DNA from 2 places in the Cellulosimicrobium sp. BMG9.23 genome. Region 2 is predicted to be linked to the other one. Evidence: riboswitches for the same ligand, from Rfam matches in the RefSeq annotation. Region 2 holds a riboswitch; the other holds the start of a gene.
The links. A riboswitch is a leader RNA that binds a small molecule or an ion and turns the genes downstream of it on or off. The one in region 2 is predicted to bind FMN.
Positions count from the first base shown of each region.

Region 1: another riboswitch for FMN. It lies ahead of ribD (bifunctional diaminohydroxyphosphoribosylaminopyrimidine deaminase/5-amino-6-(5-phosphoribosylamino)uracil reductase RibD); the one in region 2 lies ahead of pnuC (nicotinamide riboside transporter PnuC).

Region 1 covers NZ_JBZGBZ010000008.1:132,918-137,660, forward strand. The annotation lists gene ribH (6,7-dimethyl-8-ribityllumazine synthase) at 1-99, opposite strand, end outside; gene ribB (3,4-dihydroxy-2-butanone-4-phosphate synthase) at 96-1,451, opposite strand; gene AC4H2G_RS15300 (riboflavin synthase) at 1,514-2,125, opposite strand; gene ribD (bifunctional diaminohydroxyphosphoribosylaminopyrimidine deaminase/5-amino-6-(5-phosphoribosylamino)uracil reductase RibD) at 2,143-3,240, opposite strand; FMN riboswitch at 3,430-3,556, opposite strand; gene rpe (ribulose-phosphate 3-epimerase) at 3,835-4,500, opposite strand; gene AC4H2G_RS15315 (GNAT family N-acetyltransferase) at 4,554-4,743, shown strand, end outside.
Region 2 covers NZ_JBZGBZ010000005.1:179,233-183,975, reverse strand. The annotation lists gene AC4H2G_RS09575 (acyl-CoA dehydrogenase family protein) at 1-277, opposite strand, end outside; gene AC4H2G_RS09570 (hypothetical protein) at 393-1,067, shown strand; gene AC4H2G_RS09565 (MBL fold metallo-hydrolase) at 1,115-1,840, opposite strand; gene pnuC (nicotinamide riboside transporter PnuC) at 1,928-2,623, opposite strand; FMN riboswitch at 2,709-2,835, opposite strand; gene AC4H2G_RS09555 (TetR/AcrR family transcriptional regulator) at 3,019-3,777, opposite strand; gene AC4H2G_RS09550 (class I SAM-dependent methyltransferase) at 3,824-4,743, opposite strand, start outside.

The sequences.
Region 1 (4,743 bases), on a different contig from region 2:
CAGGCCGTCCATCACCTCCGTGTGCCAGCTCGCCGCGACCACCGTCACCCGCAGCCCCGACCCGTCCACCTCGATCGACGGCGCACCCGCACCACTCATCGCTCCTCCTCCGTCTCGCCCGACTCGTCCAGCACCACGACCCCGGGACCACCCGGGGCCTCGATCGTCTCCAGCAGGTGACCCATCGCCACCTTCTTCGTCACCAGGTACGCCCGGTTGTGCTCCCCGTGACCCACCTCGATCCGCTCCGTCGCCGCCACCTCGATCCCGTGCGCGACCAGACCCGTCACCTTCGCCGGGTTGTTCGTCAACAACGTCACCCGCGACAGCCCCAGGTCCGCCAGGATCGCCGCCGCCGCCCCGTACTCCCGACGGTCCGCCGGCCACCCGAGCTCCAGGTTCGCCTGCACCGTGTCCAGACCCGCGTCCTGCAGCTCGTACGCCCCCAGCTTCGCCAGCAGCCCGATCCCCCGACCCTCGTGCCCCCGCAGGTACACCACCGCACCACCCTCCGCCGCGACCCGCCCCATCGCCACCCGCAGCTGCGGACCACAGTCGCACCGCGACGACCCGAACGCGTCCCCCGTCAGGCACTCCGAGTGCACCCGCACCACCGGCGCCGGTGCCTCGCCACCGGCGCTCGCAGACGGTCGCGTCACGACCGGCTCCCCCGTCACCTGCCCCGCCGGGACCAGCGCCACGTGCTCCGCCCCCGTCCGCAGGTCCCGGTACCCCCGCACCCGGAACATGCCGTGCTCCGTCGGCAGTGCCGCCTCCGCCGTCCGGTGCACCCGTCGCACCGAGAGCCCGCGGTCGACCTCTTCCGGCGCCGCCGGCGCCGGATCGTGCACCCGCCGCCACGCCACGAGGTCCGCGATCGTCAGCAGCACCAGACCGTCCCGCTCCGCCAGCGCCGCCGCGTCCTCCAGACGCATCATCGACCCGTCGTCGTGCACCAGCTCCGCGATGCCCCCCACCTCGCCCGCGCCCGCCAGCCGCACCAGGTCCACCGCAGCCTCCGTGTGCCCCGCACGGTGCAGCACCCCGCCCGGCACGGCCCGCAACGGCAGCACGTGACCCGGCCGGATCAGGTCGCCCGCACCCGACCCCGGATCCGCCAGCACCCGCAACGTCCGGGCCCGGTCCTGCGCCGAGATGCCCGTCGTCACGCCCGACGCCGCGTCCACCGTCACCGTGTACGCCGTCCGCCGCGGGTCCTCGCTCCGCGGCACCATCAACGGCAGCTCCAGCGCGTCCGCCCGCGCCGCCGGCATCGGCGCGCACAGGTACCCCGACGAGTGCCGGATCGTCCACGCCACCCACTCCGCCGACACGTCCCGTGCCGCGAACACCACGTCCGCCTCGTTCTCCCGGTCCGGTGAGTCCGCCACCAGCACCGGACGCCCCGCCCGGATCGCCTCCAGCGCCTCCTCGACCGTGCCCAGGCGCACACCGACCGCGGACGCCGCCGCGGCGCTCGCGGCCTCGAGGTCGCCCTTCACGACGTCGCCGCTCACGACGACGCTCCCGTGGCGAGCAGCCGCTCCACGTACTTCGCGAGGACGTCGACCTCGAGGTTCACGCGGTCCCCGGGGACCAGCGCCCCGAGGACCGTCGCCTCGAGCGTCGTGGGAATGAGGGACACGCCGAACGTCGTGCCGTCGACGCGGGTGACGGTGAGCGAGACGCCGCTCACCGCGATCGAGCCCTTCTCCGCCACGTAGCGCAGCAGCTCCGCCGGCGCGGAGAAGACCAGGTCGTCCCAGCGGTCGCCCGGGTCGCGCCTCGCGAGCGTCGCGACGCCGTCGACGTGCCCCTGCACCACGTGACCGCCCAGCCGGGCGTCCACGCGCACCGCCCGCTCGAGGTTGACGCGCGATCCCGGACGCAGGTCACCGAGCGTCGTGCGGCGCAACGACTCCGGCATGACGTCGGCGCCGAACGTCCCGTCTCCCCCGAGCGCCGAGACGGTGAGACACACGCCGTCGACGGCGATCGAGTCGCCCAGCGCCGCGTCCGACGTCGCGAGCCGCCCCTCGACCGTCAGCACCGCGTCCGTGCCCGCACCGCCCGGGAACGCGATCTCGCGCACCGAGCCGATCTCCTCGACGATCCCCGTGAACATGCGATCTCTCCTGCCTCTCAGCCGATCCGTCTCGACACCGTCAGCGCGTCGTCGCCGACGCGCCGTACCTCTACCGTGCGGAACCGCCGCGCGGCCCCGATCGTCGTCACGCCCAGGTCGCCCACGACGCGCCTCCCCGACCCCAGGAGCACCGGGGCGACGTAGGCGTGCAGCTCGTCGACGGCGTCCGCCGCGAGGAACGCCGTCGCGAGCGTCGGTCCGCCCTCGACGAGCACGTGCCGCACGTCGCGCGCGGTGAGCTCCGCGAGGACCTCGACCACGTCGTGCGTGCGCACGTGCACGAGGGCCCCGCCCTCGCCGCGCAGCCGTGCCCGCTGCGGGACCTCGGAGCGCGCGACGACGACGCGCAGCGGCTGGTGGTCGGCAAGCCGCTCGATGCCGTCAGGGCCTATCGCGCGCGCGGTGAGCGCCGGGTCGTCGGCCCGGACGGTGCCGGACCCGACAGCGATCGCGTCGACCGTCGCCCGGACGCGGTGGGCGTGCGCGCGCGCCTCCGGGCCGGTGATCCACCGGCTCGTGCCGTCCTGTGCCGCGACGAACCCGTCGAGCGACGTCGCGGTCTTCAGCGTGACGTACGGGGTGCCTCGTGCGGCCGCGGTGAGCCACACGTGCAGCAGGGCCGTCCCCTCGGCCGCCCGTACGCCCCGCACGACGCGGACACCGGCGGCGCGCAGGCGCGCGGCACCGCCCGCCGCGGCCGGGTTCGGGTCGTCGACGGCGTGCACCACCTCGGCCACGCCGGCGGCGAGAAGCGCGTCCGCGCAGGGCGGGGTACGTCCGGTGTGGGCGCACGGCTCGAGGGTCACGACCGCCGTCGCACCACGGACGTCGATCCCGCGCTCCCGGGCGTCCGCCAGCGCTGCGGCCTCCGCGTGCGGCGTGCCGGCGCCCCGGTGGTACCCCTCGGCGAGCACGAGCCGCGCCCGGGCGTCGTCGGCGTCGGGGGCCGCGTCGTCGGGCCCGCGGTCCGCGCCCGAGGGCGGAGCGAGCAGGACGCAGCCGACGCGCGGGTTGGGGCCGTACGCCGGTCCCCGCCTCGCGAGCTCGAGCGCGCGCGACATCGCGCCGTCGATGGTCAGGTGCTGCGACCCCATCGGTCCTCGACCTCGTCCTTGCCGGGCACGGGTACTCCGGGGCGAGGGCGGGCGGGATCGGCGGTCCCCGTCAAGGGCCGACGACGTCGCTCACCACGGCGGGTCGGCTCACGGGGGTGGTCGGTCACGAGAGCCCGGACCACCGCCCGGCACCCACGTGGCCGGCACCCGCGAGGGGTCGACCGCGCCGCACGTGCTTCCTCCCATCCGGACTTTCACCGTCGGTCCTGGAGTTCCACCAGGTCAACCGCGCGTAGGGCGCGGGTCGCGGACTGTCACCGCCGGCTCGGAATTGCACCGACCCCGGAGCACGTTCGTGCGTACTGCTGCCGTCCAGGATGCCACACCGCCGCACCGCCTCCCCCACGGTCCGGTGACCGGACGAACGTGAACGCGGAGGCCGACGCGGGCCCCTGAGGCACGGGCTCGACGGTCCAGTGCCGACGCGTGAGCTCTGCCCGCCGCCGGTCTGTGCTCTGTGGTGGGCCGGTGTGTCTGGCGATGGGGTGTGATGTGCGCTTGGCACACTATTTTATCGAACGAGGATGACCGGCAGTCGTGCGGCGCTCTCCGGCCGAGCCCTCCCCGGGCGCGTCAGTGGGCGTGCGCGGACTCGGCCAGGCCCCGCAGGGTCTGGATCTCCCCCGGGATGCTCTCGGCCCCGTAGACGGCGGAACCCGCCACGAAGACGTTCGCACCGGCGTCGGCCGCCCGCTCGATCGTGTCGCGGGACACTCCCCCGTCGACCTGGATCCACACGTCCAGGCCCGCCTCGCTCACGGCCTGCCGAGCGCGCCGGATCTTGGGCAGCGTGCCGTCGATGAACGACTGCCCGCCGAAGCCCGGCTCGACGGTCATGACGAGGATCATGTCGACCTCGGACAGCAGGTCGAGGAACGGCTCCACCGGCGTCGCGGGGCGCAGCGCGACGCCCGCCCGGGCACCCAGGCGACGCAGCTCGCGCGCGAGCCGCACGGGCGCCGTCGCCGCCTCGGCGTGGAACGTCACGGACGCGGCACCGGCCTCGGCGTACGCGGGCGCCCAGCGGTCCGGGTCGTCGATCATGAGGTGCGCGTCGATCGGCACGGGTGACACCTGCGCCAGGCGCTCGAACACCGGCAGGCCCAGCGTGAGGTTCGGCACGAAGTGGTTGTCCATGACGTCGACGTGGGCGTAGTCCGCCGTCTCGATCGCGCGGAGGTCCCGCTCGAGGTTCGCGAAGTCGGCGGACAGGATGCTCGGGGCGATGAGGGCTGCCATGGGCACCAGCCTAGGGGTGCCGCCCACGACCGGCCGCGCCCTAGGCTCCCCCCGTGGACTCCTCCCCCGCCCTGCCGCGTGCCGCCGTCCGTCCTCTCGTCGTCGCCGATCTGCCCCGCGTCGCGGAGATCTTCGCCCCGTTCGTCCGGGACACGCAGGTGACGTTCGAGGAGCAGCCCTGGGACGTCGCGCGCTGGGACGCCAAGCGGTGCGACCTCGCGGCCGCGGGCCTGCCGTTCCTCG
Region 2 (4,743 bases):
TGAGGCTGACGTGCTCGCGCCCCTCGACGTCGACGCCGTCGCGCAGGAGGTCCAGCTCGCCGAGGCGCTTCACGAGGTCGAGCGGGACCTCGGCGCGCTCCCAGTACTCGTCGATGACGGGCAGCACCTCGTCCTGGACGAACGTGCGCACGCGCTGCTGGTGCGCGCGGTCGGCGTCGGTGGCGTCCGCGAACGCCCCGGAGTAGTCGACGTCGAGGGGCGTCGTGAGGTCGTAGGCGGGTTCGGTGACACCGGGCATGATCGGCGTGGCGGGCATCGGTGCTCCAGCTGCTTGCGTGCGGTCGGTCGTCCTCCCATCGTGCGCCGATACCCGGTATCAGTCAAGTGAGATGGGGTATCACAAGCGCGATGGCACTGCCTAGGGTGGACGCATGGTGAGCTGGGACGACGACGCGTCCGCGGGCGAGTGGATCGCGGAGCGCCTCGGGCCGTTCGGCCCGCGCGTGGACGGCACGGTGCCGCGGGGCTACGCGGCGTACGCGTGCCTCCCGCACCCCGACGGCTACGGCTCCCTCGTGCGCACCACCGACGACGGCGCACCCTCCGCGCTCGACGTCCTGACCGCGGTCCTCGCGTCGTCCACGGGCGACCAGGCGGTGCACGCAGGGCTGTGGACGGGGTTCTCGTTCCTCTACGACCACGGCACGGACCCGCGCGACAGCTCGGGCATCGGGGTGCTCGTCGGCTGGGACGAGGACGATCCGCGCCCGAGCGACGAGGAGATCACCGCCGCGCAGGCCGAGGCGTGGGACCAGCTCGCCCCGACGCTCGTCGAGAGACCCAGGGCACCGATGCTCCTGCTCCCGCACCGCGAGTACCACCTGTGGACGGGCCCGCTGTCCGACGTCGCGGCGTTCCGGCACCACGACCACTCGCCGAACCTGTGGTGGCCCGAGGATCGGTCCTGGTTCGTCGGGTCGGAGATCGACGCGTCGGCGACGTACGTCGGCGGGAGCGAGGCGCTCGTCGAGGCGGTGTGCACGGAGGCGACGCTGGGCGCGTACCGGGTCGCGCCGTCGGACGAGATGCTGTTCGAGGACGACTGAGGCGCGATCCGAGGACGACCGAGGCGTCACCCGCTCGCTGCGGGGCCTCAGGGCTGCGGGTCCGCGAGGGGGTCGCTCGCCTCGCGGATGCGCCGTGCGGCGTCGTGCAGCACCGCCTCGCCGTGGCCGAAGCCGGCGATGCCCGCACCCGTGCCGGCGATGCGCAGCGCCGAGCGCCGTGTCTCGTCGCGGTCGACGTCGAACACCCCGAGGATCACCTCCCCGTCGAGCTCCGCCACGGTGTCCCCGGTCAGGACGGCGTCGAGGTGGGGAAGGTGCAGCGCGAGGCTGCCGGGGGTGTGACCGGGGAGCACGAGGACCCGGGCGCCGCCGCCGACGGGGAGGCGGTCGCCGTCGGACACCTCCAGGTCCACCCGGCACGGCGGCCCGGCGGGCGGCTCCGTCGACTCCGGGTGGATGGCCCGCTCCGCCGTCGTGAGCCGGGGGAGCGGTCCGGCGACCGTCCCGCGCACGACGTCCGCCTCGGGCGCCCCGGCGATCACCTGCACGTCGCCCCAGGACGCGATCTCGGCGGCCGCACCGGCATGGTCCTCGTGGAAGTGGGTCAGCACGACGCGCCGGACGTCAGTGCGCCGGTGCCCGAGCGCGTGCAGCGCCGCCTCGACAGCAGGCGAGCTGTCGACCCATCCCGTGTCGACGAGCGTCACGCCGTCGTCGTCGAGCACGACGTAGCTGTTGAGCAGGTGTGCCGGGCCGCCGTCGATCCGCAGCCGGAAGAGCGTCGGGGCAAGAGGCTGGAGGTCGGGCCGCATGGCACCGAGGCTAGGGGGCGGTCGGCCTGCAGGGAACGGCGTTCTCCTCGCAGGAGAACCGGTCCACCCGGGGCCGCGTCCCTCCGTTCAGGCGCGCGCGCCTGCGGCCAGCGCGTCGGCCGTCGCGCGACGGTTGATGCGCCACCACACGAAGAACCCGACGAGCGTGAACGCGCCGTAGAACACGTACATGAACGCGGACGCGTAGTACCCGGCGGAGACCAGGAGCGGCACGCCGACGATGTCGACCGCGACCCAGATCAGCCAGAACTCGACCCAGCCCTTCGCCATGCCGTAGGTGGCGAGGAGCGAGCCCATGAAGATCCACGCGTCGGCCCACACCGGCTCGAACGAGCCGAGCGCGCGGAACACGGGCGTGAGCACCGCCGTGCCGACGAGGAGGGCGACCACGAGAGCGATCCGCTGGCGCGCCGTCGCCCACTGCGGGACGACGCTCACGCCGTGGCTGTCGGCGTCCGCATCACCCAGCCGCTGCTGCGTGCGGCGCCACTGCACCCACCCGTAGACGGACACGATGACGAACATGACCTGACGGCCGGCCTGCCCGAGCAGGTTGACGGGGTTGGGCGTCGCGAACACCGCGCCGAGGAACACCGTGAGCAGCAGCAGGTTGCCGACGATGCCGACCGGCCACGCCCACACCTTGCGCCGCATGCCGCCCAGCGCCGATGCCAGGCCGAACCCGTTGCCGACGATCTCGCGCCACAACAGGTGCTGGTCGCCGATCGTGAGCTGCGCGTCGAACAGCGCCATCAGGTCCATCGCTCGTCCTCGTCGTTCCCGGGCACGTCGGCTCCGGGTGGCGTGAGGACGGCACGACCGGTCCCTCGTCGGGCACGGCCGCGCCGCACGTGCTTCCTCCCATCCGGACTTTCACCGTCGGTCCTGGAGTTCCACCAGGTCAACCGCGCGTAGGGCGCGGGTCGCGGACTGTCACCGCCGGCTCGGAATTGCACCGACCCCGGAGCACGTTCGTGCGTACTGCGTTCTGCAACGGTGGATGCTACCCGCACATTCCCGCGGCTCGGCGCGACCGTTCGGCACCGCGTGCGCGGTTCGGCGCTCGGAGCGCGCTTCGGCAGCTCGACCTGCCGAACGGGGACGCGGACTGCCGAAGCGTGCGCACGACGGGCGACGTGCTGCGCGTCTGACCCGGCTCAGCCCAGGGCGTCGCGCACGGCGCGGGCGACGTCGTCCGCGACGTCGGCGACGTTCGCGCCCGTGTCGACGACCGTCACGACGACGCGGCGGCCGTCGGTCCGGCCGGTGCCGCGGGCCGGGGCGCCGGCGGGGCCGTCGGCGCCGAAGCGCCCGGTCGCGGCTCGGCGCAGCTCGGCGAAGGCCTCCTCGAGCTGCGGGCGCAGGTCCTGCGCGGGATCGCGCAACCAGCGGCGCAGGAGCGCGTTGTGCACGGCGACCACGGACGCGGCGAACGCGATGGACGCGGTGGAGCGCCGCGCGTCGGGCGGCAGGGCGTCGCGCAGGTAGGCGGTGAACGCGCGCTCGTAGCGGTGCGTCGTCACGAGCTCGCGGTCCCGGAGCGCGGGCACCTGCTGGAGCAGGCGGTGGCGCGCGAGCGACGTCTCGCGTTGGCCGACGTGGTGGTCGAACACGAGGCGCGCCGCGCGGCACACCTCGAGGTACGGGTCGACGGACGGGTCCGGGACGACGTTCCCCGCGGCGTCGGGCTCCGGCCGGGTGGCCGCGAGCATGACGACCACCTCGTCGAGGAGGAGCTCGTGGTCCGCGAAGACCACGTCCTCCTTGGAGCGGAAGCGGCGGAAGAAGGTGGCGCGGCTGACCTGGGCGGCGTCGGCGATCTCCTCGACGGTGGTCTGCTCGTAGCCCTTGCGGGTGAAGAGCTCGATCGCTGCGTCGACGGCCTGGGCGTGAGTTCGGCTGCGGACGTCGGTCATGGTCGGGACGGTACACCGGTACCGCTCCGCACCCCCGCCGGGGCGGTCAGAGCAGGAGCCGGTAGAACCGGAAGAACGAGAAGTCGTCGACGGGCAGCACCTGGACGCCCGAGTACCCCGCCTCGAGCGCGTAGCGGCGCAGCGTCGCGGGCCGCATGACGGTCCCCGTGGCCACCGACGGCTGCGTCGACAAACCGTCGGGCAGGCACACGAAGAGGCTGTAGCCGTACATGATCCGGTCGACGTCGTCGGCCGGGGCGGTGAACTCGTCGGCGACGGCCTCGTCCATGATGACCACGACGCCGTCGGGCCGCACGGCGCGGCGCACCGCGTCGAGCACCGCGACGGGGCGGGGCAGGTCGTGCACGCACTCGAAGGCGAAGGCGGCGTCGAACGGTTCCGCGAGCGTGAGCTCGGCGGCGTCGGCGAGATGGAACGTGACGCGGTCCGCCAGCCCGGCCGCGTCCGCGGCCGTCCGTGCTGCCTCGACCGACGGCCGGTCCACGTCGATCCCGTGCACGACGGCGCCCGGGTACGCGCGCGCGATCGCGAGCGTCGACCAGCCGAACCCGCACCCGACGTCGACGACGCGTGCACCCGGCCGTGACAGCACGTCGTCGACCTCGGGCAGGCGCGTGAGCGCGGGCCCCAGCTCGCGCTCGAACCACGGCCGGTTCACGTCGGCCTGCGCCTCGCGCGCATCGTCGCCGAGCTGGTCCCACGACACCCCGCCGCCGGTCCGGTAGGCGTCGAGCAGGTGGGGGAGCTGCGGCCCGATCGCCCCGACGAACCGCGCGAGCGGCGCGGAGTACGCGAGCGACGTCGTGTCCGTGAGGACCTCGGCGTGCGCGGCGGGCAGGGCGTAGCGGCGCTCGCGGGCGACGTCCTGCGGGTCCGCGACGAGCGCCGGTGCTGCGCCGGGGTCCTCGGCGACGAGGATGCCGGTCGCCGCCTGCTGCTCGAGCC